DNA from 4 places in the Bradyrhizobium sp. WYCCWR 12699 genome. Region 3 is predicted to be linked to each of the others. Evidence: riboswitches for the same ligand, from Rfam matches in the RefSeq annotation. Region 3 holds a riboswitch; each other region holds the start of a gene.
The links. A riboswitch is a leader RNA that binds a small molecule or an ion and turns the genes downstream of it on or off. The one in region 3 is predicted to bind cobalamin.
Positions count from the first base shown of each region.

Region 1: it holds a riboswitch for cobalamin, as region 3 does, so the genes downstream of both, RPS27_RS33835 (energy-coupling factor ABC transporter permease) here and RPS27_RS07955 (TonB-dependent receptor) in region 3, are expected to answer to the same signal.
Region 2: it holds a riboswitch for cobalamin, as region 3 does, so the genes downstream of both, RPS27_RS33815 (TonB-dependent siderophore receptor) here and RPS27_RS07955 (TonB-dependent receptor) in region 3, are expected to answer to the same signal.
Region 4: it holds a riboswitch for cobalamin, as region 3 does, so the genes downstream of both, RPS27_RS33900 (DUF1636 domain-containing protein) here and RPS27_RS07955 (TonB-dependent receptor) in region 3, are expected to answer to the same signal.

Region 1 is NZ_JAVTJN010000039.1:631,986-639,283, reverse strand. Features, by position in the region: gene cobJ (precorrin-3B C(17)-methyltransferase) at 1-328, shown strand, start outside; gene RPS27_RS33865 (cobalt-precorrin-6A reductase) at 304-1,050, opposite strand; gene cbiE (precorrin-6y C5,15-methyltransferase (decarboxylating) subunit CbiE) at 1,049-2,230, shown strand; gene RPS27_RS33855 (cobalamin biosynthesis protein) at 2,227-2,595, shown strand; gene cobM (precorrin-4 C(11)-methyltransferase) at 2,592-3,374, shown strand; gene RPS27_RS33845 (cobyrinate a,c-diamide synthase) at 3,374-4,684, shown strand; gene cobA (uroporphyrinogen-III C-methyltransferase) at 4,681-5,412, shown strand; cobalamin riboswitch at 5,458-5,677, shown strand; gene RPS27_RS33835 (energy-coupling factor ABC transporter permease) at 5,714-6,391, shown strand; gene cobF (precorrin-6A synthase (deacetylating)) at 6,434-7,183, shown strand; gene cobT (nicotinate-nucleotide--dimethylbenzimidazole phosphoribosyltransferase) at 7,194-7,298, shown strand, end outside.
Region 2 is NZ_JAVTJN010000039.1:623,358-631,413, reverse strand. Features, by position in the region: gene cobT (nicotinate-nucleotide--dimethylbenzimidazole phosphoribosyltransferase) at 1-376, shown strand, start outside; gene RPS27_RS33820 (histidine phosphatase family protein) at 369-941, opposite strand; cobalamin riboswitch at 1,014-1,216, shown strand; gene RPS27_RS33815 (TonB-dependent siderophore receptor) at 1,331-3,694, shown strand; gene RPS27_RS33810 (PepSY domain-containing protein) at 3,707-5,140, shown strand; gene RPS27_RS33805 (ABC transporter substrate-binding protein) at 5,289-6,890, shown strand; gene RPS27_RS33800 (ABC transporter permease) at 6,908-7,849, shown strand; gene RPS27_RS33795 (ABC transporter permease) at 7,846-8,056, shown strand, end outside.
Region 3 is NZ_JAVTJN010000007.1:80,980-89,035, reverse strand. Features, by position in the region: gene RPS27_RS07955 (TonB-dependent receptor) at 1-1,767, opposite strand, end outside; cobalamin riboswitch at 1,881-2,095, opposite strand; gene RPS27_RS07950 (hypothetical protein) at 2,143-2,400, opposite strand; gene RPS27_RS07945 (fumarylacetoacetate hydrolase family protein) at 2,483-3,331, opposite strand; gene RPS27_RS07940 (hypothetical protein) at 3,437-3,646, opposite strand; gene RPS27_RS07935 (hypothetical protein) at 3,799-3,990, opposite strand; gene RPS27_RS07930 (adenylate/guanylate cyclase domain-containing protein) at 4,096-5,832, opposite strand; gene RPS27_RS07925 (lytic transglycosylase domain-containing protein) at 6,148-8,056, shown strand, end outside.
Region 4 is NZ_JAVTJN010000039.1:641,856-649,911, forward strand. Features, by position in the region: gene cobG (precorrin-3B synthase) at 1-358, opposite strand, end outside; gene cobN (cobaltochelatase subunit CobN) at 355-3,603, opposite strand; gene cobW (cobalamin biosynthesis protein CobW) at 3,603-4,652, opposite strand; gene RPS27_RS33900 (DUF1636 domain-containing protein) at 4,649-5,023, opposite strand; cobalamin riboswitch at 5,116-5,336, opposite strand; gene cobO (cob(I)yrinic acid a,c-diamide adenosyltransferase) at 5,377-6,012, shown strand; gene RPS27_RS33910 (cobyric acid synthase) at 6,018-7,466, shown strand; gene cobD (threonine-phosphate decarboxylase CobD) at 7,455-8,056, opposite strand, start outside.

The DNA.
Region 1 (7,298 bases), on a different contig from region 3:
CTCGGATAATCTCAAGCCTTGGCCTGTGATCGAAAAGCGCCTGCGCCTCGCAGCGGAAGCCGATTTTTCGATTGCGATGTACAATCCGCGATCGGCGAGCCGGCCCGAGGGCTTTGGCCGCGCGCTGGCGGCGCTGAAGGAGGCCGGCTGCGGCGAGCGCCTCGTGATCTTTGCGCGCGCGGTCAGCGCGGCCGACGAGAAGATCGTGACCGTGACGCTGAACGAAGCGGCGCCGGAGATGGCCGACATGCGCACGCTGGTGATCGTCGGCAATTCGCAGACGCGCCGTGTCGGCCGCTGGGTCTATGCACCGAGGCGGGTCGAATGACCGAGCCACTGCATCACCTCAGCGACGCTCTCGACCCGTCGGCGCTCGGGCAGCGTCGGCCGCGAGATCATGACCACGGGAAGGCCGAGCATGCGGGCCGCGTCGACCTTCGCACGCGCGCCATCGCCGCCGGAATTGCGGGCGACGATCCACGCGATCTCGCGGGCGCGCAGCATCTCGAGCTCGCTGTGAAGCGTGAACGGCCCGCGCGACACGATCACGTCAGCGGCGAAGGGCAGGGCCGCCTCCGGCGGATCGACGAAGCGCAGCGTGTAGGCATGCTGCGGCTTCATCGCGAACGGCGCGATATGCTGGCGGCCGATGGCGAGGAACACGTTCGCGGGCGCCTCGGGCAGAGCGGCGGCGGCGGCACTGATATCTGCAACCTCGATCCAATTGTCCCCGGACATGCTGCCCCAGGGCGCGCGCTCCAGCGCGAGCAGCGGCGTCCCGGTGTCCGCGCAAGCTTCGAGCGCGTTGCGGCTCATCTCGGCAGCGAATGGATGCGTCGCGTCGATCACATGCGTGATGCGCTCGTCGCGGATGTAACCCGCAAGCCCGCTGACGCCGCCGAAACCGCCGATGCGGGTCGGCAGCGGCTGATCGGCCGGCACGTGAGTGCGACCGGCGTACGAATAGACGGCATCAATGCGTGCGCGCGCGACCTCGGCTGCGAGCGAGCTCGCGTCGGCCGTCCCGCCCAGTATGAGGGCGCGCATCATGGCTGATCCCTGGCTGACCATCATCGGTATCGGCGAAGATGGCCTTGCCGGGCTGTCGGAAGCAAGCCGAAAGGCGCTTGCCGATGCCGAAACCGTCTTTGGCGGGGAACGGCACCTCGCGCTCGCCGGCGTGGGCAGTCGCGGCCGTGCGTGGCCAGCGCCATTCGATGCCGGTGTCGTGCTGAGCTGCCGCGATCGGCCGACAGTGGTGCTCGCTTCTGGCGATCCGTTCTGGTACGGCGCAGGCGCTGTTCTCGCCGAGAGACTCGGTAGCGACGAGTGGATCGCGCATCCGGGACCGTCGACGTTTTCGCTCGCGGCTGCGCGCTTAGGCTGGCGGCTGGAGACCACGATATGCATTGGCCTCCATGCCGCGCCGTTCGAGCGTCTCGTGCCGCATCTGGCGCGAGACGCGCGCATCATCTGCCTGATGCGTGACGCAACGGCGGTTGATGCTCTCGCGAAATGGCTGACCGATCGCGGATGGGGCGCCTCGCTGATGTGGACACTCGAGGCGCTTGGCGGGCCACAGGAATATACGGACCAACATCGCGTCGACCTCTTTGCCGAGGAGGTGACCTCAAATCTGGTCGCGGTGGCTTTGTGGGCGAGGGGCACGCAAGGCATTCCCCGCAGCTCAGGGTTACCGGACGATCTGTTCGTCCACGACGGCCAGATCACCAAGCGCTCCGTGCGCGCGCTCGCGCTCTCGGCGCTGGCACCGCGTCCGGGCGAAGGGCTGTGGGATATTGGCGCGGGATCGGGGTCGATCTCGGTCGAGTGGGCGCTGTGCGGCGGGACGGCGACCGCCATCGAGGCACGCGAGGATCGCGTCGCGAATATCAGCAAGAATGCCGCTGCGTTCGGGCTGGCGCATCGGATCAGCGTCGTCACGGGGAAAGCGCCCGATGCGCTCGCTAAGCTGGAAGCGCCGGATGCCGTCTTCATTGGCGGCGGCCTCGATCGTGCGATGTTCGATGCCATCTGGTTGCGCCTCGTGCCTGGAATGCGGCTTGTTGCACATTCGGTCACGCTGGAAACCGAAGCGCTGCTCGGCGAGCTACAGCAGGGCCATGGCGGCGAGCTGATGCGGGTCGAGATCGCGCATTCCGCGCCGCTCGGCCGCTATCGTTCCTGGGAAGCTGCACGGCCTGTGGTGCAATGGAGTGTGACCCGATGAAAGTGGCTGGCTTCGGGTTCAGGAGAGATGTCACGCTGGCCTCGCTGCGCGATGCGCTGCGGGCGGCGGGCGGTCCCGAAGGTCTCGCAGCGATGGCGACTGTCAGCGACAAGGCCGACGCGGAGCCGCTAAAGCAGCTCGCGCGCGAGTGCGGTGTGCCGATCAAGGCTGTTCCGGCTGAGATGCTGGCCGGGATCGCAACGCCGAGCCAGTCGGATCTCGTGATGGAGAAGTTCAGGACCGGATCGGTCGCAGAAGCCGCGGCCCTCGCGGTGGCTGGCCCTCGCGCGCGGCTGATTGCGACGCGGGCGGTCTCGCAGGATCGCGCCGCAACCGCCGCAATCGCGGAAGGAGACGGCGCATGACGGTGCATTTCATCGGCGCCGGGCCCGGCGCGCCAGATCTGCTGACCCTCCGCGGCCGCGACCTGATCGCGGCCTGTCCGGTCTGTCTCTATGCGGGCTCACTGATCCCTGAGGGGGTGCTTGCGCATTGCCCTCCCGGCGCGCGCATCGTCAACACCGCGCCGCTGTCGCTCGATGAGATCATCGCGGAGATCGCCACGGCGCATGCCGAGGGCAAGGATGTCGCACGGCTGCATTCCGGCGATCTCTCGATCTGGTCGGCGATGGGCGAGCAGCTCCGCCGCCTGCGTGCGCTGGGCATTCCCTTTTCGGTCACGCCGGGCGTGCCGTCCTTCTCCGCCGCTGCGGCGGCGCTCGAGGCTGAGCTGACCCTACCGGGGCTTGCCCAGACGGTCGTCCTGACGCGCACGCCGGGCCGCGCCAGTGCAATGCCTGACGGCGAGAAGCTGGCCGCGTTCGCCGCGACCGGCGCGGTGCTCGCGATCCATCTGTCGATTCACCTGCTCGACCAAGTCGTCGCCGAGCTCACGCCGCATTACGACGAAAATTGTCCGGTCGCGATCGTCTGGCGCGCAAGCTGGCCGGACCAGCGTATCGTGCGCGCGACGCTCGGCACGCTCGATGCAGCAGTCGGCGCGGAGATGGAGCGTACTGCGCTGATCCTGGTCGGCAAGACGCTTGGCGCTGCGGATTTTGACGAGAGCCGCCTCTACGCCGCCGACTACGACCGTCGCTATCGGCCCGTCGGCATCGAGCCGCGCTTTCCGGAGGCGTCGTGATGGCGGTGGGCCTTGTCATCTCCGCGCCGGCCTCCGGCGTCGGCAAGACCACGCTGACGCTGGCGCTCGCACGCGCCTGGCGCCATCGCGGCCTGAATGTGCAGTGCTTCAAGAGTGGCCCCGACTACATCGATCCCGCCTTCCACGCGGCTGCGACGGGCCGCGCCTCCGTCAATGTCGATAGCTGGGCGATGGACCGCGGAACGATCGCCCATCTCGTCAGCCGCGGCGCGGATGCCGATGTCGTGCTCGCCGAGGGCTCGATGGGCCTGTTCGACGGCGTCGCCGCGCGCGGCGTCTGCGGCACCGGTGCTACCGCCGACATTGCGGAGATGCTGGGCTGGCCGGTGCTGCTGGTGATCGACCCCTCTGGACAGGCGCAGACAGCGGCGGCGATCGCCGCAGGCCTGCGTGATTACCGCGCCGGTGTGCGCCTCGCGGGCGTCGTGCTCAATCGTGTCGCCAGTCCGCGCCATGAAGACCTGGTGCGGCGTGCGCTCAATGATGCCGGCATCGCCGTGTTCGGCGCGCTGCCGCGCCATGCCGAGATCAGCCTGCCGAAGCGGCATCTCGGCCTGGTGCAGGCCGAAGAGCAGGCCGAGATCGGCAAGCTGATCGACGAAGCCGCGCGCTTCGTCGCCGAGCATGTCGATCTCGATGCCGTGTTGCGCTCCGCAGCCGGATGGTCGCCGCGGCCGGCCGCGGATGGCCTGAACGTGGTGCCGCCCGGCCAGCGCATTGCGTTGGCGCGCGATGCCGCGTTCTCCTTCGTCTATCCGCACATGCTGGAAGCCTGGCGCGCGGCGGGCGCCGAAATCGTGCCGTTCTCGCCGCTGGCCGATGAAACGCCGGACGCGAGCGCCGATGTGTGCTGGCTGCCGGGCGGCTATCCCGAGCTCCATGCCGGCAGGATCGCGGCCAATGCGCGGTTTCGCGAGGGCCTGCGCGCCTTCGCCGAAACGCGGCCCGTGCATGGCGAATGCGGGGGCTATATGGTGCTGGGAGCCGCTTTGACCGACGCGGACGGGATCCGCCATGAGATGACAGACCTGCTTGGCCTCGAGACCAGCTTTGCCAAACGCCGCATGCATCTGGGCTATCGCCTCGCGACGCTCGCCGCGCCGATGCCGGGACATCGCGCCGGGGCGCGTCTGCGCGGCCACGAGTTTCACTATTCGACCATTCTCGCCCAGCCTGACACGCCGCTCGCGGTCGTGCATGATGCGACGGGTGCAATCATCGCCGAGACCGGCTCGCTGCGCGGCCATGTCAGCGGCACGTTCTTTCATCTGATCGCGGAGGACCGGTGAACGGGTTCGTTTCCTTCATCTCCGCCGGACCCGGCGACCCTGAATTGCTCACGCTCAAGGGCGCCGCGCGGCTGCGCGAGGCCGACGTCGTGCTCTATGACGATCTCGCCTCGGGCGCGATCCTCGATCTCGCCCGGCCCGAAGCCAATCTCGTCGCGGTCGGTAAGCGGGCAGGGCGGCCTTCGACCAAGCAGCATCACGTCAACCGTCTGCTGGTCGACTATGCGGTAACGGGCGCGCGCGTGGTGCGGCTGAAGTCCGGCGATGCCGGGATATTCGGCCGGCTCGAGGAGGAGATCGAGACGCTGCGCGAAGCCGGCATCGGCTATGAGATCGTCCCCGGCGTCACCTCGGCTTGCGCCGCCGCGGCCCAGGCCGGCATTCCCCTGACAAGGCGCCACACCTCGCGCCGGGTGCAGTTCATCACCGGCGCGGACGTCACCGGCGAGCTGCCGCCGAACCTGAATTGGGGGGCGCTGGCCGATCCTGAAGCGACGACCGTGGTCTATATGGGCCGGCGCACCTTTCCGGCGCTTGCCGCAAAATTGATCGCGCACGGACTCGCCGCGGATACGCCGGCGCTGGTCGCCGAATCCCTCGGCCGTTCCGACGAGCGGTTGGTCCGCACCACCATTGCCGAGCTTGCCGAGCAGCTTGCCCGCGGCGGCGCCGCTTCCACCGCCGCCGTGATCCTGTTCGGCGCGCTGGCGGGGGATTATCCGTCGTGACGGCCGCGGCCGCCCTTCGCCTCTTGACGCAGGCGCGCCGAAAGGAGCACACAGGAGGGGCATGGTGCTCAACGCGGCGCAAAGCGCCGGAGCATAATCGGGAATGGGGATGGGCGGACCAAGTTGCGGCGCTCAAAACCCCAGCCGCCCCCGCGACTGTAAGCGGTGAGGGGCTCCGATCAGCCACTGGGCCGCAAGGCCCGGGAAGGCCGGAGAACCCAGTGAACCGCGAGCCAGGAGACCGGCCCTGCACGTTTTGAGGCCAAGGCCGTCGGGTGTGACGGCAGGAAGGATCTGAGCCATGCATATCGAACCCGGGATCGTGACGGGCGCCAAGCTCGTGTTGAGTTACGCAACCGGCATCGCCGCAGGCGGCGTTGCCTTGAAGCTCGCGGCCGAGACCGTACGCGAGCAGGGCATGACGTCGTTCGCCGCGCGCACCTTGGCCACGACGGTTCTCGTCTTCGTCTTCTTCGAGATCCTGCCGCACTTCCCGGTCGGCATCTCCGAGGTCCACTTCATTCTCGGCTCGACCTTGTTCCTGCTGTTCGGTGCGGCGCCCGCCGCCTTTGGCCTCGCGTTCGGCCTGCTGCTTCAGGGCGTGTTCTTCGAGCCGGCCGACATCCCGCAATACGGCATGAACGTCACGACGCTCCTGGTGCCGCTGTTCGCGATCCAGGCGATCGCAACGCGGATCATCCCGCGCAACACCGCCTATGTCGATTTGAAGTATCGCCAGGCGCTGGCGCTGTCGACGACCTATCAGGCCGGCGTGATCGGCTGGGTCGCGTTCTGGGCGCTCTATGGCTCGGGCTTTGCGATGAGCAACCTCGCCAGCATCGCGACGTTCGCCGCCTCTTACGCGCTGGTCATCGTGATCGAGCCGCTGGCTGATCTGGCCGTGCTGGCGCTGGCGAAGTCGCTGCGCGGCGTCACCGCGCCGGGCTTCGTCACCCCGCGCCTGCATAACGCGGCCTAAAGAGACAAGGGGCGGCCGTCATGGCCGCCCCCGGCGCCTGCGATGCTCACGCTTTCCCTGATCGGCATCGGTTGCGGCGATCCTGGCCAGCTCACGCGCGCCGCCGTTGAAGCCATCAACGCCGCCGATCTCGTCCTGATCCCGCGCAAGGGAACGGCGAAGTCCGATCTCGCCGATCTCAGGCGGACGATCTGCGCGGATGTCCTGACCAATCAAACGACGCGTATCGCCGAGTTCGATCTTCCCGTGCGCGACACCGAGGAAGCGGATTACCGCAAGGGCGTGGACGACTGGCACGATGCGGTTGCCGCGACCTGGTCGAAAGCGATCAGAGATCATCTCAAGGGTGAGGGCAAGGTCGCGCTGCTGATCTGGGGCGATCCCTCGCTGTATGATTCCTCGCTGCGCATTGCGCGGCGGCTCGATCCCTTGCCTAAAATCGAAGTCGTGCCCGGCATCACCTCGATCCAGGCGCTGTGCGCGGCCCATGCGCTGCCGCTCAACGACATCGGCGAGCCGTTTCTGGTCACGACGGGACGGCGCCTGCGCGAAGGCGGCTGGCCGCAAGGTGTCGACACCGTGGTGGTGATGCTCGACGGCGGCACGGCGTTCCAGTCGCTCGATCCTGATAGCCTCCACATTTACTGGGGCGCCTATCTCGGCATGCAAGATCAGATCATCCTATCCGGCGCGCTCGCCGAAATCGGCCCGCGTATCGTGGCCGTGCGCCAGGAGGCGCGCGCGCGCCACGGCTGGATCATGGACAGCTACATTCTCAAGCGTACGCGTTAAGCGAGGCAGCATGCTCCCCGACTGGGTCACCCAGAAATGCCCCGAGATCTCCGCGGTCCATCGCGACGCGGCGATCGCGCGTCAGGCGCAACTGACGAAGCCGACCGGCGCGCTC
Region 2 (8,056 bases), on a different contig from region 3:
AGGCGTTTCGCCCGAAAAAATCCTGTGCGCCGTCGGCGGTCTCGAAATCGCGGCGATCTCGGGCGCGATCATCGCGGCCGCGCAGCGCCGCATTCCCGTATTGATCGACGGCTTCATCGTGTCGGTCGCAGCGCTCGCGGCGGTGCGGCTGAATCCGTCGTGCCAGCCGTTCCTGCTGCCGTCGCATCAATCGGCCGAGCAGGGGCACCGGCTGGTGCTGCGCGCGCTGAACGTGCAGCCGCTGATCAGCCTCGATCTCAGGCTCGGCGAGGGATCGGGCGCCGCCATCGCGCTGCCCTTGGTGCGCAGCGCCTGCGCACTTCACAACGGCATGGCGACCTTTGCCGAAGCCAATGTGCCGGACAGGCCTAGCTGACCCGCTGATTGACCGAGACGACACGCCATCCGGTCGCGAGGCGATCGATCCGGGTCAGCGACAGCGGATCGATCACGAAGCGCAAGGCGGCTTGCGGCGTGAGATCCAGCGCGATGCAGAGCGCGGCGCGGATGGTGCCGGAGTGCACGACGAGCGTGGCCGGTCCGGCTCCGATCCGCGACAGGCCGAGCCGGACACGCGTGACTTGATCCGCAAAGCTTTCGCCGCCCGGTGGCCGCCCGCCGGCCGGATCATTCCAAAACTGGGCGTAAGTCTCGCCGCCGGTCGCAGCGAGCGCGTCGTGCCGATGGCCGGTCCAGTCGCCGAAATCCTGCTCGCGGAATTCGCTGACCAGCTCCGGTTCGAGCCCCAGCGCGCGCGCCGTCTCGACCGTGCGCCGCGACGGGCTGGCATAGCTTGCGGCATTCCGCGGCAGATGGCGCTGCAGCGCCTCCAATTGCGCGCGATCGCCGAGGTCGGCCGGTGCGTCGGCGGCGTGGATGGTGCCTTTGATGCCGTCGACCGGCGCATGCCGGATCAGCCAGAGGAAGGTCTCGCCTTCCATGCTCATCTCCAAGGAAGTTGGTCGCTGTGGCAATAACAGCGCATGGGATACATTGACTCCGTCGCGATGGTAATCCTAGATGCTCGCGACGGTTTCCCCGAGGGGGGATGAAAAGGGAATACGGTGCGGGGAAATTGTCCCCAATGCCGTGGCTGCCCCCGCAACTGTAAGCGGCGAATCTTGCATCACGAGCCACTGGGCATCTCGGTCCCGGGAAGGCGACGCAAGGTACTGACCCGCGAGCCAGGAGACCTGCCGCCAGCCGTGGTCACACGCGAAGATGTCGGTCGGGGAGTACAGACATTCGGCTTCATCGGACGGCTGCAAGGCCCAAGGTGAGACCTCGTTCGCTGTGACGTGCCACTGACGTCATACCGAGGTTTTGTGCCGTGTCTTCCATCCGCATCCTACGACCGCGTCGCTTCCTGATCGCCTCCGCAGCGCTCACGTTGGCAGTGGCCGATCTGCCCGCCGCGATGGCGCAGCAGGCTCGCGAACGGTTGCCGGCGGTCGAAATCTCGCCGGCCCAATCTCGCAAGCAGGCGAAGCCTGCTGGCCGGGAGGGGCAAAGCGCCCTCCGCGCGTCGTCGCGCAGATCCGCTGTGACGGCAGCGCCAAAGCCTTCGGTGCCGGGCGATGGCGTACAGACGCAGGCGGCGACACCGCTCAACAGCAATGCGGTGGCCGAAAGCGCCTCGCGGCTCGGCCTGACGGTGCGCGAGACGCCCGCGACCGTCGAGGTGATCTCGGCCGAGACCATGCGCGAGCAGGGCTATCGCACCGTGTCCGAGGTGGCGCAGGGCGCGGTCGGCGTCACCTCCGGGGATGCGCCGGGGGAGCCGGCGGGCTTCTCGATGCGCGGCTTCACCAACAGCCAGATCAACACGCTCTACAACGGCATCAAGATCGGCCCGCAGAACATGACCTCGCGGATCATGGACACCGCCAATCTGGAAGCCGTGGAGTTCTTGAAGGGACCGGCGTCCCTGATGTCGGGCGAGGGCGCCGCCGGCGGTGCGATCAATTTCGTTACCAAGCAGCCGCATACCGGACCGATCCGGAACGAGGCTGACTTCTCCTGGGATTCGCTGAACTCGTTCCGCGCGCATTACGGCTCGGGCGGCAGCACCAACGTGCAAGGCCTCGACTACCGCTTCGACATCAGCCGTTCCTCGCTCAACGGTTTTGTCGACGACACCAATACCAAGATGCTGGATGTGTCGGGTCAGCTCAACTACCGCATCTCCGACAGCCTCAAGATCTGGGGCGCGATCGAATATCGCGAGGATCGCGGCAAGGCCTATTGGGGCGCACCGCTTGTGCCGGTCGCCTTCAGCGGCTCGCATGCGACGAGCGGGATCGTCTCCGGCAATTACGTCTCGAACTACAACAAGACCAACCTCGGCGCCGTCACCATCGACGACCGCACCTTCAACACCAATTACAACGTTCTCGACAATCGCAACGTGGCGCAGGAAGTGTGGCTCCGCGGTGGCTTCGAGCTGAAGCTGGCGCCTGACCTCATGCTGAAGAGCCAAGCCTATGGCTACGGCGCCGAGCGCACGTGGTTCAACAATGAGGTTGAGGCGTTCAATTCCGGAACGAACCTGGTCGATCGCGAGCGCTTTTACGTCGCCCATAGGCAGCGTCTCGTCGGCAATGTCACAGACCTGATCTGGGACACAGACATCGCCGGCTTCGACAACCGGTTGGTCACGACGTTGTCTTCGAGCTATCTCGATTTCGTCAGGCCGGGCGCCGCCAATTTCCCCGGCGATTCCGTGTCCCTCGTCGATCCCAACCGCGGCTTCTACGGCACGCTCACGACCAAGCAGCAGACCGCCCGGATCGACAACGAGGCGCTGTCGTTCGAGGACCGGCTGAAGCTGACGCGAACCTTCTCGTTGATCGGCGGCCTGCGTGTCGAGCATATCGGGCTCGACCGCAATTCGACCGACGCGGCAGGGGTTGTGAACGCGGGTTTCCCTTACACCAAGGACTGGGCGCCGGTGACGGGACGCATCGGCTACACCTGGGAGGCCGTGCCGGGCCTGACCTTCTTCAGTCAATACGCCACCGGCGCGGACGTCTCGGCCAACAACATCTTCCTGCTTGGTCCGACCCAGCCGCTGGATCTCACCACCGCGCGCACCTACGAGACCGGCGTCAAGCACCTGTTCTGGGACAACAGGGCGGAATGGTCGTTCTCGGCCTACGACATCCTGCGCAAGAACGTCTATGCCGCCGCCGGCGGGCAGGCGCTCAATATCGCCGGGCGGCAGGAGTCCAAGGGCGTCGAGCTTGCCGCCTCGGTGCGTCCGATCGATCCGCTGCGGCTGTGGGGCAACATCGCCTATGTCGATGCGCGCTATGCCGATTACGACTTCGTCGGCGGATCGTTCTCCGGCAACACGCCGCCGAACGTACCGCGCATCGTCTCCAATGCCGGCGCATCGTATCGGTTCTTCACGCCCTGGCCGGTGGAGCTCGGAATCACCGGCCGCCACGTCGGCGACCGCTACAACACCGACGCCAACACGGTGACGATGAAGGCCTACACCGTCGCCGACGTCTACGCCTTCGTCGACATTCCCAAGACCGTGTTTGGTGCGGTCGACCAGGCCCGCCTGACCTTCCGCGTCCGCAACATCACCGACAAGCGCTACGCGATCTGGGGCGATCCGTTCTATCCCGACCAGATCCTGCTCGGCGCGCCGCGCACCTATGAACTCTCGGCGGCGTTCAAATGGTAGGGCGCTGACCGCATGATGGCCGCGATCGTCCTGCTGCATCGCTGGCTCGGGATCGCGTTCTGCCTGCTGTTCGCGATGTGGTTCGCGACGGGAATCGTGATGCACTTCGTTCCGTTTCCGTCGCTGACGGAAGCGGAGCGCTTTGCCGGCCTTGCGCCGCTGGACCGGACGGATGCGCGGATCGCGGTTGCCGATGCCGTCGTCGCGAGCGGAATCACGGACGCCACGCGTGTCAGGCTGATCCGGCGAAGCGATGGGCTCGCTTATGTCATTACGGGACCATCGCGCCTGCGCGCCGTGCGCGGCTCCGACGGGAGCGACGCAGAAGTGGTGTCCTCCGATGTGGCGCTCGCCATCGGGCGGGATCACGCCCGCAACCGCGGGCTCGATGCCGCGCACGCAACGTTGCTCGCGAAAGCGGATTACGATCAGTGGACCGTGCCGAACGGCTTCGATCGTCACCGGCCGTTGTTTCGCATCGCCCTCGGCGATGCCGCGGGAACGGAGCTCTATGTCTCCTCGCGCACCGGCGAGGTCGTCCTGGATACGACGCGAAATGAGCGCGGCTGGAATTGGGCCGGCAGCGTGCTGCACTGGATCTATCCGACGGTGCTGAGACGCAACTGGGCGCTGTGGGACGGCGTCGTCTGGACATTGTCGTTGCTGGCCCTGATCGCAGCCGTGCTGGGTGCGGCGCTCGGAATCGCGCAGATCAGGACGAGGAATGGCCGCCCCGCAACGCCTTATCGCGGGTGGCACGCATGGCATCACGTCCTTGGCCTTGCCGTGACGCTCTTCGTGCTCAGCTGGATCTTCAGCGGCTGGCTCTCGATGGACCATGGCCGGCTGTTCTCGCGCGGACAGCTGACGGGCTCGGAAGCTGGAGTCGCAGCCGCTGTGCCCGGCTGGACGGAGGCACTGTCGCTGGAGCGGACGCCGCTGACGTCATCGGTCTGGGAAGCCGAATGGTTCGGCTTCGATGGCGAGGTCTATCGTCGCGATCGGCTCGCGCTGGCTTCGCAGAAATTGATCAGGACCAAAGATACATCCGATGCGCGACAAGCCGGTGTCCTGAGCGCGGGCGAGGTTCGGGGCTTGACGTCCCGCCTTGCCAAAGATTGCGGCATCCCAGGCGTTTTGGCCGGCAATGATGATTATCCCGCGCGATCCGCTGTACCAAGTGCGCCGGTCTACCGGGCGCATTGCGGCGAGCTCTGGTTCGATATCGACGGCGCCGACGGCAATGTGCTGCAAAGGCTGGATGCCTCGCGGCGCGCCTATCGCTGGTTCTACGCCGCGCTGCATACGCTGGATTTTCCGATCCTCATGGCGCATCCGCTTCTGCGCGATATCCTGATCGTCGGGCTCTGTGCGCTCGGATTCGTGTTTTCCATGACCGGCGTCGTCATCGGCTGGCGGCGCCTGCGGCTTTCTCTGACGGTCTGACTTCAGGCGAACCAGCCGGCCCGAATGGCGGTGAGATCCCGCTGGCGAAGGTCCGGTTAGTGGCATACCATTTGCACGCCAATGGGTTCTGGTTTCACCTGCCCTTGGCCAATGATGGCCGGCATCACGGCATTACTGGGAGGACGTCATGGATCGCAGGACCGTATTGAAGGGACTTGCCGGCGCGGGCGGTCTGGCATTGACCGGCCTCTCGGCCCCGGCGATCGCGCAAGGCGCATCAGCCCGTACCCTCCGCTTCGTGCCGCAGGCCAATCTCGCCAATTTCGATCCGATCTGGGGCACGCAATATGTCGTGCGCAATGCCGCGGCGCTGGTCTGGGACACGCTTTACGGCATCGACGCGCAGCTGCAGCCGCAGCGCCAGATGATCGAGTCCGAGGAGACCTCGGACGACGGCAAGACCTGGACGTTCCGCTTGCGCCCCGGTCTCAAGTTCCACGATGGCGAGCCGGTGCTGGCCAAGGACGCCGTTGCCAGCCTGTCACGCTGGGCTGCGCGCGATCCGATGGGGCTGATGATCATCGCCATCCAGCAGGAACTGACGGCCGTCGACGATCGCACCTTCAAATGGGTCTTGAAGCAGCCCTTCCCGAAAATGCTCTATGCGCTCGCCAAGAACAACGCGCCGTGCTCCTTCATCATGCCGGAACGGATCGCCAAGACCGATCCCTTCAAGCAGATCACCGAATATGTCGGCTCGGGTCCAATGAAGTTCGCCAAGAGCGAGTGGGTCCCAGGCGCCAAGTCGGTGTTCGAGAAGTTCACCGATTACGTGCCGCGGCAGGAGAAGGCCTCCTGGCTCGCCGGCGGCAAGCAGATCCTGGTCGATCGCGTGGAATGGATCGTGATGCCGGACCCCGCGACCGCGGCGGCTGCCTTGCAGAACGGCGAGGTCGACTGGTGGGAGAACCCGATCGCCGATCTCGTGCCCGTCCTGAAGAAGAACAAGAACATCAGCGTCGACATCGGCGATCCCCTCGGAAATATCGGCTCGTTCCGCATGAACCATTTGTTCGCGCCGTTCAACGACGTGCGGGCGCGGCGCGCGGTGCTGATGGCGCTCAGCCAGGAAGACTACATGCGCGCGATCGTCGGCGACGACAACGCCTTGTGGAAGCCGCTGCCCGGCTTCTTCACGCCGGATACGCCCGTGTACAACGAGATGGGCGGCGAGATCCTGAAGGGCAAGCGCGACTTCGATGCCGCCAAGAAGCTGCTGGCCGAAAGCGGCTATTCCGGCCAGCCGGTGACGTGTCTCGTCGCGCAGGACCAGCCGATCACCAAGGCGCAGGGCGACGTCACTGCGGATCTGTTGAAGCGGCTCGGCATGAATGTCGACTTCGTCGCGACCGATTGGGGCACGGTCGGCTCTCGCCGTGCAGCGAAGACGCCGCCCGGGCAGGGCGGCTGGAACATGTTCCACAGCTGGCATGCCGGCGCCGACTGCATCACGCCCGCGGCCTACACCGCCATCCGCGCCAACGGCGACAAGGCCTGGTTCGGCTGGCCCAACAGCCCGAACACCGAGAAGGAGATCGCAGGCTGGTTCGACGCCAAGAGTGTCGAGGAAGAGAAGGCGGCGATCGGGCGGGTCAACAAGGCGGCGATCGAGGATGTCGTCTATGCGCCGACCGGCTTCTTCCTGACCTACACGGCGTGGCGCAAGAACGTCTCCGGCATCGCCAAGGGGCCGCTGCCGTTCTTCTGGGGCGTGTCGAAGTCCGCATGATGGTGTGCTGAAGCCAGATGCTCTCCTACATCCTCCGTCGCGTCGTCGCGACCTTGCCGGTGATGGCGATCGTCGCGCTGTTCGTGTTCAGCCTGCTCTACATCGCGCCGGGTGATCCCGCCGTGGTGATCGCGGGCGATCAGGCGAGCCCGGAGGATGTGGAGCGCATCCGCCAGAGCCTCGGCCTCGATCGTCCGTTCCTGGTGCAGTTCGGAAGCTGGGTCTGGCGCATCCTGCACGGCGATCTTGGCACGTCGATCTTCACCAATTTGCCGGTCTCGGCGATGATCGGGCAGCGGCTCGGACCGACGCTGTCGCTGATGATCGTCACGCTGCTGCTCACGATCGTGGTGGCGGTGCCGCTCGGCGTGGTGGCGGCCTGGAAGGCCGGCAGCCTGATCGACCGCGTCATCATGGGCTTTGCCGTGTTCGGCTTCTCGCTGCCCGTCTTCGTGGTCGGCTACATGCTCGCCTACATCTTCGCCCTCGAGCTTGAATGGCTGCCGGTGCAGGGCTACACGCCGCTCAATCAAGGCTTCTGGCCGTGGCTGGAGAATTTGATCCTGCCGGCCATCGCGCTCGGCTGCGTCTACATCGCCCTGGTCGCGCGCATCACCCGCGCGGCCATGCTCGAAGTGCTGCAGCAGGACTATATCCGCACGGCCAAGGCCAAGGGTTTGGGGCAAGGCGGCATCCTGTTCATTCACGCGCTGAAGAACGCGGCGGTGCCGATCGTGACCGTGATCGGCATCGGCATCGCGCTCCTGATCGGCGGTGCGGTGGTGACCGAGAGCGTGTTCGCGATTCCCGGCCTCGGCCGCCTCACGATCGATGCGATCCTGCGCCGCGACTATCCCGTCATCCAGGGCATCGTGCTGCTGTTCAGCTTCGTCTACGTCCTCGTCAATCTGATGATCGACGTCATCTATACGCTCGTTGACCCGAGGATTCGCTATTGACCGATACCACCGTCAATCCGCAATCGCTACCCACCGGCCTCGTCCTCGCGCCGCAATTGCCGGAGATTCTCCGGCCGGTCAGGATACGACGCGGCTTCGTCGGCCTGTTGCGCGGCCACCCCACGGTCGCGATCGGCGGCGCATTGCTGCTGACATTGGTGCTGATCGCGATTTTTGCGCCCTATCTTTGGACGGTCGATCCGACCG
Region 3 (8,056 bases):
GTAGAACAGGACCGGGTTGAAATGGACCTCGTTGGTGAGGTCCATCAGATAGAGGCTGCTCTGCAGCTGAAGTCCGCCGCCCTTGATGCGCAGGCCGCCCTCGATGTCCTGCGAGGTCTGGGTCTTGAGCTGGAACGTTTGCGGGATGGCCACGAAGGTCAGGGGATCGAAGGACGGCCCCGAGGACAGCCGCTCGTCGACGTCAGGCGTGCGGAAGGCGCGCGCGGCGCGGCCGAACAGCGAGACCACGTCATTGAGGCGATGCTCGGCTCCCAGATGCAGCGCATATTGGGTCTCCTCGCTGGTCAGCGGCGACGCGCCGATGTCGGCGTTGAACGGCGCCGCCGCGTCGAAATTGTCGCGTGCCGCAAGCCTGACGTTCTGCACCCGCGCCCCGTAGGAGATGTCGGTCGTGGGCGCGACTCCCAATGTGTGCTGGAAATAACCGGCGACCGTCTGCTGCCTGAGGTCGTAATTGTGCCAGGCGGCGAGCCCCTGCCCGGCGCCGCGGTCCTGCCGGAAGCTCGCATCGTAGTAGTCGATGCCAGTCAGGAGCTGCGACGGCATGCCGAGCAGCAGGCTCTTCACGCTGAGCCGCGGCGTGATCGACCACGTCGTCAGGTTGGAATCGACATAAGTCGAGGTGAAGAAGGCAGGAACCGGCGCCGGGCTGGAGAAGAACGCGCTCTGCTGCTTCTTGTCGCGCACACCGCCGTCGACGATGAGATCGACGCCGTTGACCAGGGTCTTGGTGAAGCCGGCTGTCGCGCTAATGCCCTGCTGGTTGGCGTAGTTGAACGGCGTGCTGGTGCCTCGGCGGCTGGTCTTGAGCTCGTCGAGGCCGATGGAGGGATCGACGGTGCGGCCGCCCGGCAGGCGCAGCTCCTGATTGTCGCCGGTGACCGTGAGAAATGCCGTCAGGCCCGGCGTCGTGTAATTGAGATTGCCGACGCCATTCTGCTGGGAATAGCGATTGTTGTCGCGATAGCCGTCGGTGCTGACGGCATTGCCGTAGAACGAGGTCGACCACGGCCCGGAATTGAGCGAGGTCGAGACATTGCCGAGCCTGGTGTTGAACGAGCCGAAGCCGGCCTCGATGCGCGCGGTCACGGGCGGTCCGCCGCTTCCGGTCTTGGTGACGATGTTGATCACGCCGCCGACCGCGTTGTCGCCGTAGAGCACCGCGCCGGAGTTGCCGCGCGTGATCTCGATACGCTCGATGGAATTGAGCGGGATGGTGGAGAGGTCCACCTGCGCCATGTCGACATCATTGAGCCGCCGGCCGTTGACCAGCACCAGCGTGTTGGCGGTGGCAAAGGCGCCGAAGCCACGCAGGTCCACGCTGGTCTTGGCGCCGATCTGGCCGCCATAGAACGTCGTGATCTGGGCTCCCGGAGTCTGCGTGGCGATGATCTCGGCAAGCGTCTGCGACGGCGCATGCGCGATATCCGCGGCCGTGATGACGGTCGTGGCGGCTCCGACGATGCCGCCGTCACCCGCGACAGCCTCGGAGCCCGGGCCGGATGAGCCGGTGCCATTGCCTGCCGGCGCGACATTCGCGGCTCGCCGCGGCCTCGTCGTCTCGCCCTCACCGATCGCCCTGGCCCGCGTGCGGTTCTGATCGTCGGGCTTGCTCACCTCGACCGGCGGCAACTGCTCGGCGACAGCATGCTGGGCGAAGGCGGCGGAGAGACCGAGCGAATGGAGCGAGACGGATGCGAACAGGCCTACGCTGAGGCGCCGGGCAGCAGAAGCGAGACGGGACAATGTTGTAACCTCGGTATGACGTCGGTGGCACGTCACAGCGAACGAGGTTTCACGGCAGAGCGATGGGCTGCTCCGGTGAAGCCAATGTCTGTACTCCCCGACCGACATCCTCGCGTGTGACCACGGCTGACGGCAGGTCTCCTGGCTCGCGGGTCGTTACCTTGCGTCGCCTTCCCAGGACCGAGATTCCCAGTGGCACAGGACGAAAGATTCACCGCTTACAGTTGCGGGGGCAGCCGTGGCGTTGAGACAAATCCCGGCGTTGGGACGTCCCGCACCACATTCCCTTTTGATCTCCATGAGGAGAACCGTCACGATCATCTACGTGCCGTTCCGCCGGAGAGTCAATCGGCCAGTCGGTGTAGCAACTGCGGCTCAAGTCCGCCCTCGCAAACGCTGGGCCTGGGCCCAGGCGGCAGCGACATCGCGAGGCGGAACATCGACGCGCTTGATCGGGGTCAATTCGCCGGAGGCCGAGACGATCGCAGTCTCCTCGCGGCGGCAGCGCGTGCAGACAAAGCGAACCTCATGCGGCGACGCCGACCAGCTCGACCGCTTCACATTGGCCGCCATCGGCCAGGCGTCGCAATGCGAGCACGACACCAGAAATCGGCCGGGATCGAGCATACCCATTCCATCGGACTCCGCGTCCTGCCCTCGTCTTCAATGGCTAACCCATGTGAATCGTTCCGGTGCCCCAGCACCGTCGGTTCCGTCAGGCCTCGTCGGCGACGGCATTGCGCAGCAGGCCGACCTTGTCGATCTCGACCTCGACGACATCGCCCGCCTTCATCCAGAGCGGCGGGGTGCGCCGCGAGCCGACGCCGCCCGGCGTGCCGGTGGCGATGACGTCGCCGGGCTCGAGCCGGGTAAACTGCGAGCAATATTCGATCTGGCGCGGGATATCGAAGATCATCTGATCGATGGTGGTGTCCTGCACCACCTCGCCGTTGAGCCGGGTCTGCAGCCGCAGCGGCCCGACCTCTCCGACCTCGTCGGGCGTCACCAGGAACGGGCCGAAGGCGCCGGTGGCGGGAAAGTTCTTGCCCGGCGTGAACTGATGGGTATGGCGCTGGTAGTCGCGGACGCTGCCCTCGTTGTAGCAGGCATAGCCGGCCACATGGCCGAACGCCTCGGCGCGGGGGATGTAGCGGCCGGCCTTGCCGATCACGACGGCGAGCTCGCCCTCGAAGTCGAGCTGGGTCGAGACCTTCGGGCGGATGATGTCGGTGAGATGCCCGGTCTGGCTGTTGGCGAAGCGGCCGAACACGGTGGGATTGTCGACCTCGGTACGCCCGGTCTCCTTGCGGTGGTTCTCATAGTTGAGCCCGATGCAGAGGATCTTGTCGGGGTTCGGGATCACAGGCAGAAAGGCGATGCTGGCCAGCGGATGGCGCTTCGCCCGGGCTGCCGCGGCGGCGACCTCGGACAGAACGCCCGCGGCGATCGCCGATTTGAGATCGGGATAGCGATCGCCCAGCACCGCGCCGAGATCGGCCACGGCGTCGCCGTCCACCAGACCCCATGACGCCACGTTGTTGATTTCAAAGCTTGCGAATTTCATCCGATGTCCCCCTGCTCCAACCGACCCTATCAGGTCGAGATGGCGGGGACGATGGCGGCCGGGGATGGCGCGGTTGCGATCCCTGCAAGGCAGCAGGCGATGCGCTCAGCGCGCGCCCTTGAGGCTGCAGGAGGTCGTGCAGGTGACGGTTGTGCCGCGATCGCATGATTTGCAGGCATTGACGCACTGGTTCATGTCGCGGGGGTTGTAGCTGTAGTTCCGCAAGGGACAGACCGGCGTCGAGCCGGTGATGTCCTGCTCCTGGTCGCAGGCCGCCGTCATGAGCGCGATGATGATCACGGCAACGAGGCGCATGGGATTGCCCTGTGAGGCATGGCAAAACGACGTTCACGGCGCACGCTGCATTGCAGCGAACCCCGGCCTTCCCAACACGGGCACCGCCGATCAGCGACGCCCGCATGCCATTAGGATGCGCGCCAAACGTTAAGAACGGATTGCAGCTGGCCTCAGGCCGCCGCCTGAGTTTCCGCCGCCTTGGTCGCGATCGCCTGCCGCATGTCCAGCGCCAGCTGACGGTACTGCTCCGAAAGCTTCAGATAGAACTCGCGCTTGGTGCTGTCGGTGGCGAGCTTGGCGATCAGCTCGCATTCGGCGGTGAGCGTCTCGAACCGTTCCAGCCTGTCCTGAAGTTCTGGCATCGGCGTGTCCCCATCAAACGCCACAAGGACATCCAACCTAAGCCCGGGAAATAGGTCACGGCGAACATCGTTATCCCGTAGAAATAATTTTTCCGGTGCGGCAGGCTATTTGCTGTCGAGGCGCCAGGCGCCGTCCCATCCCTGGTCCGGCGGGCTCGCCTCGAACTGCGCGATGCGGCCGAGCATCGTGCGCGAGGGGCCGTCGCCGGGGACGGCTTCGAGCGCCGCGCCAAAGGCCGCGCGCGCCGCATCGAAGCGCCGGGCGCGATAGGCGGCGAGCGCCTCGGCATAGTGCGTGCGCAAGCCAAATTGCGCATCCGTGAGCGCGCCAGCCCTCGCCATCACCTCGAAGATCGTCTGCGGCGCGGTCTGGCCGGCGACTGCCAGGCGATCGATTTCGCGCAGCTCGAGCTGCGATCCGATCGCCTCGGCGGTGGCCTGCGAGATCAGGATGCGGGTGCCGTAGACCTTGTTGACGGCTTCCAGCCGCGAGGCCAGGTTCACGGCATCGCCCATCACCGTGAAGCTCATCATCAGCTCCGAGCCGATGCTGCCGGTCAGCACCTCGCCGGTTGCGATGCCGATCCGCAAATCGCACGGCGCGGGCATGGCGCGAATGCCGAGCAGGTCCGGCAGCTGGCGCTGCAGCGCGGGCACCTGGTCGGCCATCTCGATGGCCGCGGTGCCGGCAAGCAGCGCCTGCTCGCCCTCCTCGATGAAGGGCGGGCCCCAATAGGACATGATGGCGTCGCCGATATATTTGTCGATGACGCCGCGATTGCTTCGGATGGGAGCGGACATCACCGTGAAATAGTGGTTCATCACCCTGACGAGGCCGCGCGGCGTCATGCCTTCGCTCATCGAGGTGAAGCCGCTCATGTCGCAGAACATGATGGTCATGACCCGGCGCTCGCCGTCGATCGCGACCTCCGGCCGGTCGATCAGCCCCTGCACCACCTTGGGATCGATGTAGCGGCCAAAGGTCTCGCGGATCCGCTCGTTGTGGCGGAGCTGCTCGGTCATGCGGTTGAAGGCCGCGGCGAGCTCGCCGATCTCGTCCTGGGTGGAGACGGTGATGGTCTTGTCGAAGCGGCCGGCCTCGATCTCGCGGGCACCGGCGAGCAGCAGCCGCACCGGGCGCGTGATGCCGCTGGACACCAGAAGCGCAAAGATCAAGCCGACGATCGCGGCGAGCAAGGTCACGACGCCCGAAACGACGATCGCCTGATGCTGGCGGCTGATCACCTGCGACGTCGAGAAGAACACCTGCGCCAGCATGTCGGCGCGGATCGCGTCGATCTTGCGGTTGAACGCGTCGCGCAAGATATCGAGATGCTCCAGCGTGCCGCGGGCCGCGGGCATGTCCTTGGCGTCGACCTGCTTGACCAGTCTGGCATTGCCCTCGTCCAGATCGCGCCGCAGCTCGGCCACGGCACTCTCGATCCGGACGTCGACCCGCGCCAGCGCGGCATTGTCGGAATAGGTTCTGGGATCGTCGATGATCGCGTTGATGAGCTTGCGCGCGGTCTCGGCCTCCTCCTCGAACTTGCGGTCCAATGCCTGGAAGTCGCGAAGCCGCGCCGCATAGGCCTCCTCGTCCGACGAGGATCCCATTCGGGTCATCACCATCTGCCGCAGCGCGAGCGCCCGCTCCAGAGAACGGATGTTGGCGCGGGCGAGATGGCTGTAGGCGGGGATATAGCGGTTGGTCAGCTCGTCGAGGAGGACGCCGACCTGGCTCGACATCACCATCGACAGGATCGAGGTGACCAGCATCAGGACGATCAATCCGAGGGCGATGCCGACGATCTTGCGCCGGATCGACTGGTTGAAAATCGGCATAGGTGCAGGGGGCAAAGGGTGAAAGGACGGAACCGGGCACTCAATACACCGGATTTGGTCCAGGGAACACGCGCATCTGCGCATCCATGACGCGGTGAGCCGTCGGTAAGCGGCCCGCGAGCCAATGCGTTAACAAAGGTTAAAGAGATTGTCCTTTCCGAGGTTCCCCGGTTCCAATCCGTATTTTGCCGCATTGTTGCGACAGCGTGAAGGATGCGAAACGATGCCGTCGCATCGTTTGCCGTCGTCTTTGATTCTCAAGCCGCATGTCGTCGCGGACCTTGGTTTGTAATGGTTTCGCAGGGGGACCATGGAATGAACCAGTGCCTACGCTCGCTCGCGTGTGTCGTTGCCGTGGCCGCATTGGCCCTCCTTCCCACCGAGCTCGCGGCGAAGAGCAGTCACAAATCGTCCGCGCCGAAGAAGTCGCATGAGGCCAAAGCCGGCAAGCCGCGTCATGCAGCTAGCGGCAAGGCGCGGCATGTCAAGCAAGCAAATGGCAAGCCTGCCGAGGCCAAGCGCAAGTCGAAGAGTAGCGACGAGCCGTCCAGCAAACCGGCGTTGCCGCCACTGACCGGCGACCTCGCCGCGCTGAAGGACGCAATCGACCTCGCGCGCAAGGGCAAGACCGAGGACGCAAGCGCGGCGCGCGATCGCCTTGCCGATCCCGCGGGGCAGAAGCTCGCCGACTGGTTCATGCTGCGCCATTCCGAGAGCACGGCGAATTTCAAGCGCTACGCCGCCTTCCTCGCCGCCAATCCGGACTGGCCGAGCCGCACCCTGCTGCGCCGCCGCGCCGAGGCGCGGCTGTGGCAGGAGAAGAGCGATGCGGCCACCGTGCACAAATTCACCATGGACCGTCCGATCAGCGCCAAGGGCAAGTTCGCGCTCGCCCGCGTGCTGCTCGCCGAAGGCGATACCGACCGGGCCACGCGGCTGGTGCGCGAGGCCTGGCGCACGGACGAATTGTCCGAGCGCAGCGAGGAGGATTCCTACGAGGCGTTCCGCGATCTCCTGACTGCGGACGATCATCGCGCCCGCATGGACAGGCGGCTCGGCGCCAAGGACTACGCCGGCGCCCGGCGCGCCGCAAAACGGCTCGGCGAGGATGCGCTCGCGATCGTCAAGGCCTGCGCCGCCGTGACCGGCAAGGCCAGCAAGGCCAAGGATCATCTCGACGACGTGGCGACCGATGCACGCCGCGATCTCGGCTATGTGCTGTGCCGCGCGCAATGGCACCTGCAGAAGGATCGCATCGACGATGCCGCCGAGGTGATCCTGGCGGCCGCGCCCGAGACCATGGCGGCGCAGGATACCGATGCCTGGTGGCGCGAGCGCCGCCTGCTTGCGCGCAAGCTGCTCGACCAGGGCAAGGCGAAGACCGCCTACGACGTGGTGCGCACCGCGGCTGTGCCGGAGAAGGAAGTCTACCGCGTCGACTACCACTTCATGTGCGGCTGGATCGCGCTGCGCTTCCTCGACGATCCCAGGACGGCGATGGTGCACTTCGCCGCCATCGACGAAGGCTCGGCCAATCCGATCGCGCTGTCGCGCGCCCATTACTGGCGTGGCCGCGCCGCCGAGGCGATGGGTGCCGTGGCCGATGCGCGCATGAGCTATCGGGCGGCATCGCGCTATCCGACCGCCTATTACGGCCAGCTCGCCCGTGCAAAGCTCGGCCTCGACCGCATCGAGCTGCGCCCGCCCTCGCCCGTCCTGGCCGCCGCCGATACGCCGCCCACGGACGAGCGCGTGCGTGCCGCCGACATGCTCTACGGCATCGGCGAGCGCGACATGGTGTTCTACTACGCCGAGGATTTCGCCAAGGAGAGCACCGACGTCACCGCGCTGGAAGCGCTCGGCGAGCTCGCCGGACGGCGCAGCGATGCGCGCGTCATGTTGGAGATCGGCAAGACGGCGCTGGCGCGCGGGCTCGCGCTCGACCATTACGCGTTTCCGACCATCGGCATCCCCGAGCACCGGCAGGTCGCGCCTGCGATCGAGACCAGCGTGATCTATTCGGTGGCGCGCACCGAAAGCTCGTTCGACCAGCGCGACAAGTCGGCCGCCAACGCGGTCGGGCTGATGCAGGTGACGCCGGAAGCGGGACGCGATACCGCCAAGCGTTTCGGCCTGACCTATGACTGGGACAAGATGGTCTCCGATCCCGTCTACAACACGCAGATGGGCGCGGCCGAGCTCAGCGCGCTGTTGTCGGAATATC
Region 4 (8,056 bases), on a different contig from region 3:
GCGCCACCTCCAGCCCAGCGGCGAGCGACTGGGTTTCGTCACCGCCGCTCCAGAACGGCGTCACCAGGATATTGCGTCGGGCTTCGATCTCGGCGTCGGGGTCGAGCAGCGCGAGTTGCGAAAGGCCGTCGAGCAGCGGCCGGTGGCTTTGCTCGCTGACGCCGCGGATCTGGAGATTGGCGCGGCTCGTCACATCGATCAGGCCGTTGCCGTGTTGCCCGGCGAGTTCGGCAAGCCCGGTGATCTGTGGCGCTTCGAGCCGCCCCCCGAACGGCCGAACCCGCACCACGAGCCCATCGCCCGACAGCATCGGGCGCAGCGCGCCGGGACACCAGCCCTTGACCGCAGACGCGCTCATGATGCCTCCCGCAGCGCCGCCGCGATCGAGTTGCGGCGCGTTTGCCACAGCGCCGCATCGTGCAGGCGCGCAAAACAGGTTTCCATAGCAGTGAGTGCCGCCGGGTTCTCGCGCGCCATGAAGGCACGGACGTCGTCATGACCGAGCGTCGCGTCGTAATAGAGATCGAACAGATGCGGGGGCACGGCGCCGGCAAGATGCGCGAAGGCGGCCATGTGCTCCAGCGTTGCGGTAATCTCGGCGGCCCCGCGAAAGCCGTGACGCATCATGCCGGCGATCCAGGCCGGATTGGCGGCGCGGGCGCGGACGACGCGCGATATCTCTTCCGTCAGCGTGCGCGCGTGCGGCTGATCGGGACGCGTCGTGTCGAGGTGATAGAGCGATGGCGCTGCCGCGCCGAGATGCACGGCTGCCGCCGCAACCCCGGCTTCATGCGCTGCATAATCGGCGGCGAGCAGCAGGTCGGTTTCCGGCAGATCCTGAACATGGACAAACCCGTCGGCGGCCGCGAGGCGCTGCTCGATGCCGGCGCGGTCATGCTGCATCTCGCCATCCGCCGAGAACGCCCATGACGAGGCCGACAGCCAGGCTTCGCCGGCAGCGTCGCGCGTCTCCGGCGTGAAGGCATCGGGGATCGCCGACAGGCCGACGCCATATTGTCCGGGCCGCGGCGCGAACACGCGCGAGGCGCGGTGGCGGTATGGATTCTCCTCGCCCTCGTCTTCGCGCGCCGCAAGCGCCGCGGAAGCGGCCTCGAACAATTGCGCAAGGCCTGCGAAGACATCGCGGAACAGGCCCGACACCCGCAGCGTGACGTCGATGCGCGGACGGCCGAGCTCGGCGGGCGCGATGATGTCGTAGCCGGTGACGCGGCCGGAGGCGTGATCCCAGCGCGGCGCGAGGCCGGCCAGATGCAGCGCCATCGCGAACTCCTCGCCCGCAGTGCGCATCGTCGCCGAGCCCCAGAGATCGACGACGAGGCCTTTCGGCCAGTCGCCGTGATCCTGCAAATGGCGCCGCAGCAGCTCCTCGGCGAGTTTGATCCCCTGCGCATGCGCCGACGGCGTCGGCACGGCGCGCGGGTCGACGGCAAAGAGATTGCGCCCGGTCGGCAGCACGTCGGCGCGGCCGCGATAGGGCGAGCCCGACGGCCCCGGCGCGACACGCTGCCCTGCAAGCGCGGCACGTAGCGCATCGCGCTCCGCCTCGCCACAGGCGCCGCAGCCGAACACGTGCAGGCCGTCGCCGAACTGACTTTCCTTGAGATCGCAGACGAAGCGATCGATCCGCGGAATGGCTTCGGCCGGCGCGGCCGAGGCCTCGAGGCCGAGATCGTCCTCGAGGCCCGCCGCACGCGCCTCGTCGCGGATCGCCGCGATCAGCCGCTGGCGGCGCGCGGGATCGAGACCATCGGCGGTCGAATACTCGTCGAGCAGACGTTCGAGCCGGCGCAAGCCTTCCGGCACGGCCGACGTTTCCAGCGGCGGCGGCAGATGGCCGATGGTGACGGCACCGATGCGCCGCTTGGCCTGCGCGGCTTCGCCGGGATCGTTGACGATGAAGGGGTAGATGATCGGGAGATCGCCGATCAGCGCCTCAGGCCAGCACGCAGACGACAGCGCGACGGATTTTCCGGGCAGCCATTCCAGCGTGCCATGCGCGCCCATGTGCACAACGGCATCACAGCCCTGCAGCCGAAGCCAGAGATAGAACGCGACATAGGCATGGCGCGGCGTGCGGGCGAGATCGTGATAGTCGGCATCACGCGCGGCAGCATCGCCACGCTCCGGCTGGACCGCGATGATGGAGCGGCCGCATTGGACCGCGGCGAAGTGGAATGCGCCATTGCGACAACCTGGATCGTTCTCCGGCGCGCCCCAGGCCTGCGCGAGATCGTCCTGCAAGGATTGCGGCAGGCCCGAGAGCGCCGTGCGGTAGTCGGCAACGCTCCACGTCATAATTTGCGTCAACAGCGTCTCACCGAGAGCTTGAATCGGTGCAAAGTCGAAGCCAGCCTCGGCGAGATCGGACATCAGGGCTTCGACCGAAGCCAGCGCATCAAGTCCGACCGCGTGCGCGATCTGATGCGGCCGCCCCGGATAGTTCGAGAGCACGATTGCCAGCCGCTTCTCGGCGGTTGCCTTCTCCGCGAGGCGCCGCCACGCCGCAACGCGCGCGGCGACGGCCTTCACGCGCTCGTCATCGGGCCTGTGCGCCAGATGCGAGAACTGCAAATCCGGATCACGGTCGGCGACGGATTTGAAGCTCACCACGCCCGCGAACAGCCGGCCGTCGACCTCGGGCAGCACCACATGCATCGCGAGATCGCCGGGCGACAGGCCGCGCAACGAGGTCGCCCAGTCCTCGCGTCGCGCCGTGGACAGCGCGACCTGGAAAACGGGGCACGATGCGGCATCGAACGGCGTCGTGCCGTCGCCGCCGATCGCGGAGAACGCCGTTGCGTTGACGATCGCCGCCGGAGGATTCGTCGCAAGATACGCGCGCAGCCAGTCCGCGACACCCGGAGCCTTCAGCGAGGTGACGAACGCGCCGAACGCGTCAAAACCATTCTCGCGCAGCGCCGCGATCAGCGCGTCGACCGGGCCGGTGTCGGCGGCCGTGAGATAGGAGCGATAGAAGGTCACCAGCGCGAGGGGCTTCCCCTCGCCGCCCGCCGGCGCAGCAATGACACCGCGCGCGGGATCGTAGAATCCCATCTCGGGCACGGTCATGTCGCCCACAACAGGCCCGGCATAAAGTCCCGAGGCCAGTGCCAGCTGCGCAATCGCCGCTTGCGCCGCGACCGGGCCGCCGGTGTCGCAGAGCACCTTGAGGCGCCGCAGCGTCGAGACCGGCAACGTCGAATAGGCATCGAGCCTGACGTCGTCGCGGCCATCGGCCGGCAGCACGGCGAGCACGATGCCGCGATCCTTCGCCAGTTGCTGAAGCGCCGCGAGGCCGTATGGCCAATAGGATTCGCCGCCGATCAGCCGCACCAGAATGCCGCGCGCCTGCAACAAGGTGCGCTCGATATAGGTGTCGACCGACAGCGGATGACGCAACTCGGCGAGGTTGGCGAGCCGCAGCGACGGCAGGCTGCTCCGGCCACGGCGCCAGCCGGCTGCGAAGGCAGCAAGGTCCGAATCCGAATACGAGAGCACCACGAGATCGGCCGGGTCCTGGCCGATGTCTCTTGGCGTCGCGGTCTCCTCGAGACCGCGGCTCTCGCGGAAGACGACGTGCATCAGATGCCAAGCCTTGAAATACCAAGTCCTGCCTTGATGGCGGCCTCATCGATATCGCCGTGCTCGCCGATCACGACGAGCTTTGATTGCCGGAGACCTGCACCCCACGGCTTGTCGAACTGGTGGCGCACGCGCTCGCCCACGGCCTGCAGCAATAGGCGCATCGGCTTGCCGGCGACCGCGATATAGCCCTTGGCGCGCAGCACGTTCTGCTCGCGCGCCAGCTTCTGCACCGAGGCGACCAGCGCGTCGATGTCGGCGACCTCAGGGAGATCGATCACGACGGAGGCGAAATCGTCATGCTCGTGCTCCTCCTCGCCGTCGTGATGCGAGGGACGTGCGGCGAGATCGTTCTCGGCGGCAGCGCCGAGGCCGAGGATCACGCGCGCGTCGATCGCGCCGTCAGTGACGGGCAGCATCGGCACGCGGCGCGGCATCTCGGCGGTGATCACAGCCTTGGCTGCTTCGATCCCGGCGGCGCCCGCAAGGTCGGCCTTGGTCAGCAGCACGATGTCGGCGCAGGCGATCTGGTCCTCGAACACTTCCGACAGCGGCGTCTCGTGGTCGAGATTTTCGTCCGCCGCGCGCTGCGCTTCGACCGCATCAGGATCGGGCGCGAAGCGGCCGGCCGCGACGGCCTCGGCATCGGCCAGCGCGATCACGCCGTCGACCGTGATGCGCGAGCGGATCTCGGGCCAGTCGAACGCCTTCAAGAGTGGCTTCGGCAACGCCAGGCCCGAGGTCTCGATCAGGATGTGATCGGGCCGCACCGGGCGCGCCAAGAGCTGCTCCATGGTCGGAATGAAATCATCGGCGACGGTGCAGCAGATGCAGCCATTGGCGAGTTCGACGATGTTCTCTTCGGGGCAATTGGCGTCGGCGCAGGACTTCAGGATCTCGCCGTCGACGCCCTCGCTGCCGAATTCGTTGACGAGCACGGCGAGCTTCTTGCCATTGGGGTTTGCGAGCAGATGCTGGATCAGCGTCGTCTTGCCGGAGCCGAGGAAACCGGTGACCACCGTCACAGGGACTTTTGCGAGCGAGCTCATTCGGCGGCCTCCGGCACGACGGCAACAGGGGGAATGCGGGCAAGCGACTGCTTGCGGAAGATTTCGGGACGGCTGCGCCAGGGCACGAGGCCATCGGGCGCGGCCGCATAGGCCGCTGCGCCTGCGACCACGTCCTGCGCATTCGTCTCGGACAAGCGGCCATAGACATAGGACCAGCGGCCGGGCGCGCTGAGCGCGACCGAGCAGCCCTGGCTGCATGCAGAGAGGCATTCGACGGGAACCACATTGACGCCGTCGGGCACGCCGGCCTCGAGGATCGCACCATGCAGGCGCTTGCCGGGCGTCGTCTCGCCTTCGCCGAGCGTCTCGCCGGCACGGCAGGTGATGCAGACATGAAGTGTGACGGTCATCGCCTCTTCCAGATATCAGCGGGAGGCGATGAGGCACACGGACCATTCTTCAGAAGGCCCGTTTCCCCGTCGCGGAACACCCCGTCCGCCGGTCCAAAACTCGTCGCGCTGGCAGGTCTCCCGGCTTGCGGAGCAGGGTTTTGCCCTTCGATCCCCGCCTTCCCGATTCCCGTGGGAATCAGTGGCTTCGGGCATCTCTCCGGTCACGGTCGCGGGGGCGGCTGCATTTTGGACCCTAATCTTGCCGATTCGGACCCTATCGCATTCCCTCTTCGCCTGTCATAGGACAGGAACCAACGCCGGGCCACCATTTGCCGGTGGCCGCCTCTTGTCAAGCCGAAGGACCGGGACCCATGACGCCTGAACCGGATACCCAAACAACCGAGGATACCGACGTCAGGCACGCCCAGAAAATGGCGAAGAAGAAGGCCGCCCGCGACAAGATCATGGCGACCAAGAGCGGCGAAAAGGGCCTCATCATCGTCCACACCGGCGCCGGCAAGGGCAAGTCCTCCTCGGCTTTCGGCATGATCGTGCGCTGCGTCGCGCACGGCTTCCCCTGCGCCGTCGTGCAGTTCATCAAGGGCGCCTGGGACACCGGCGAGCGGCGCCTGCTCACCGGCCATTTCGGCGAGCTCTGCCAGTTCCACGCGATGGGCGAAGGCTTCACCTGGGAGACGCAGGACCGCGCCCGCGACATCGCCGCCGCGCGCGCCGGCTGGGAGAAGGCCAAGGAGCTGATCCTTGACGAGAGCCTGCGCATGATCGTGCTCGACGAGATCAACATCGCGCTGCGCTACGACTATCTCGACATCGCCGAGGTGGTGGAGTTCCTGACGACCTCGAAGCCGCCGATGACTCACGTCGTGCTCACCGGGCGCAACGCCAAGGACGAGCTGATCGAGATCGCCGATCTCGTCACCGAGATGACGCTGGTCAAGCACCCCTTCCGCTCCGGCATCAAGGCGCAGGCCGGCGTCGAGTTCTGAAGTCGATGGCACGGGCGCTGATGATTCAGGGGGCCGGCTCGGACGTGGGCAAGTCGCTCATCGTCGCCGGTCTCGCGCGCGCCTTCACGCGGCGGGGCTTGCGTGTGCTCCCCTTCAAGCCGCAGAACATGTCGAACAACGCGGCCGTCACCGTCGATGGCGGCGAGATCGGCCGCGCGCAGGCGCTGCAGGCGCTCGCGGCCGGCGTCGAGCCGCACACCGACATGAACCCGGTGCTGCTCAAGCCCGAGACCGATGTCGGCGCGCAGGTCATCGTGCATGGCAAGCGCATCGCGACGGCGCGCGCGCGCGACTATGCGGCCATGAAACCCTCGCTGATGGGCGCGGTGCTGGAGAGCTTCGAGCGGCTGAAGGCGCGCGCCGATCTGGTGCTGGTCGAAGGCGCCGGCAGCCCGGCCGAAGTGAATCTGCGCAAGGCCGACATCGCCAATATGGGCTTTGCGCGCAAGGCCGACGTGCCCGTCGTGCTGATCGGCGACATCGATCGCGGCGGCGTCATCGCGCAGCTCGTCGGCATCAAGACGGTGATCGATCCTGACGATGCCGCGATGATCCAAGGTTTTGTCATCAACAAGTTCCGCGGCGATCCCACGCTGTTCGACGACGGCTACAGGCTGATCGAAGAAAAAACCGCCTGGCGCGGTTTCGGCGTGCTGCCCTGGTTTGCCTGCGCCGGCGAGCTGCCGGCCGAGGATGCGCTGGGGCTCAGCGACGCGCGCAAGCCGGGCCAGTGCAAGATCGCGTGCCTCGCGCTGTCGCGGATCGCCAATTTCGACGACCTCGATCCGCTCAAGCTCGAGCCTTCAGTCGATCTCGTGATGGTGCGCCCCGGCGAAGCAATCCCCGGCGACGTCAGGCTCGTCATCATCCCCGGCTCGAAGTCCACCCGCGGCGATCTCGACTTCCTGCGCGCGCAGGGCTGGGACATCGACCTGCTCGCGCATCATCGCCGGGGCGGCCACGTGCTCGGCCTCTGCGGCGGCTACCAGATGCTCGGGCGCAGCGTCGCCGATCCCGACGGCATCGAAGGGCCCGCGGGCGACACGCCGGGGCTCGGGCTGCTGGATGTGGAGACGGTGATGAGTCCGCAGAAGACGCTGACGCGTGTCGCGGCCGTGCATGCCGCCACGCAGCAGCCGATCGAAGCGTACGAAATCCACATCGGCCACACCGACGGCCCCGATTGCGCACGTCCTTTCGCGAAGCTGAACGACGAGCGCGAAGGCGCGGTCTCGCGCGACGGCCGCGTGCAGGGCAGCTATCTGCACGGCCTGTTCACCTCGGATGATTTCCGCAAGGCGTACCTGGCAAAGCTCGACATTCCCGCCGGTAACGAGCCGTATACGGCCCGGGTCGAGAGCGCGCTCGAGGCGCTGGCCGATCACATCGAAAAGCATCTCGACGTCGAAGACCTGCTCGCGCTAGCACGCTAGCGCCTCTCCGAGCCGCGACCATTCGCTTTCGCTGCCGGGAAGGCCGAGCCTCAGCCATGTCGGATTGTGCGTGAACACGCGCGACCAGATATGGCGATGTGCCAGCTTCTCCTGCGCAGCACGTGCGTCCGGCGTCTCGTAGAGACGAAACAGCGACGCGCCGCCGACGAGCCGCCATCCCTGCGCCCGCGCCATCTCGTCGAGACGAACGCAGTCGCGCGCAAGCCGCGCGGTCGTGGCCTCGGCCCAGGCATCGTCGTGCAGCGCGCGACAACCGATGGCGATCGCTGCACCTGAGACCGGCCATGGCCCCGAAGCCGCCGCGAGCTTGGCCACATCAGCCGCACTGCCAAGCGCAAAACCCAGCCGCAGGCCGGCCAGGCCATAAAACTTTCCGAACGAGCGCAGGACCAGCAGTCCAGGCCGACCCGCCTCGGGTGCAAGCGACAATGCGGGGACAGCATCGGCAAAGCTCTCGTCGATCACGAGACGGCCGACGCCCGGCAGCAGTGCGAGCAGATCCTTTGGCGCATGATTCCGGCCGTCGGGATTATTGGGATTGACGACGATGGCGAGGTCTGCGCCTTCAA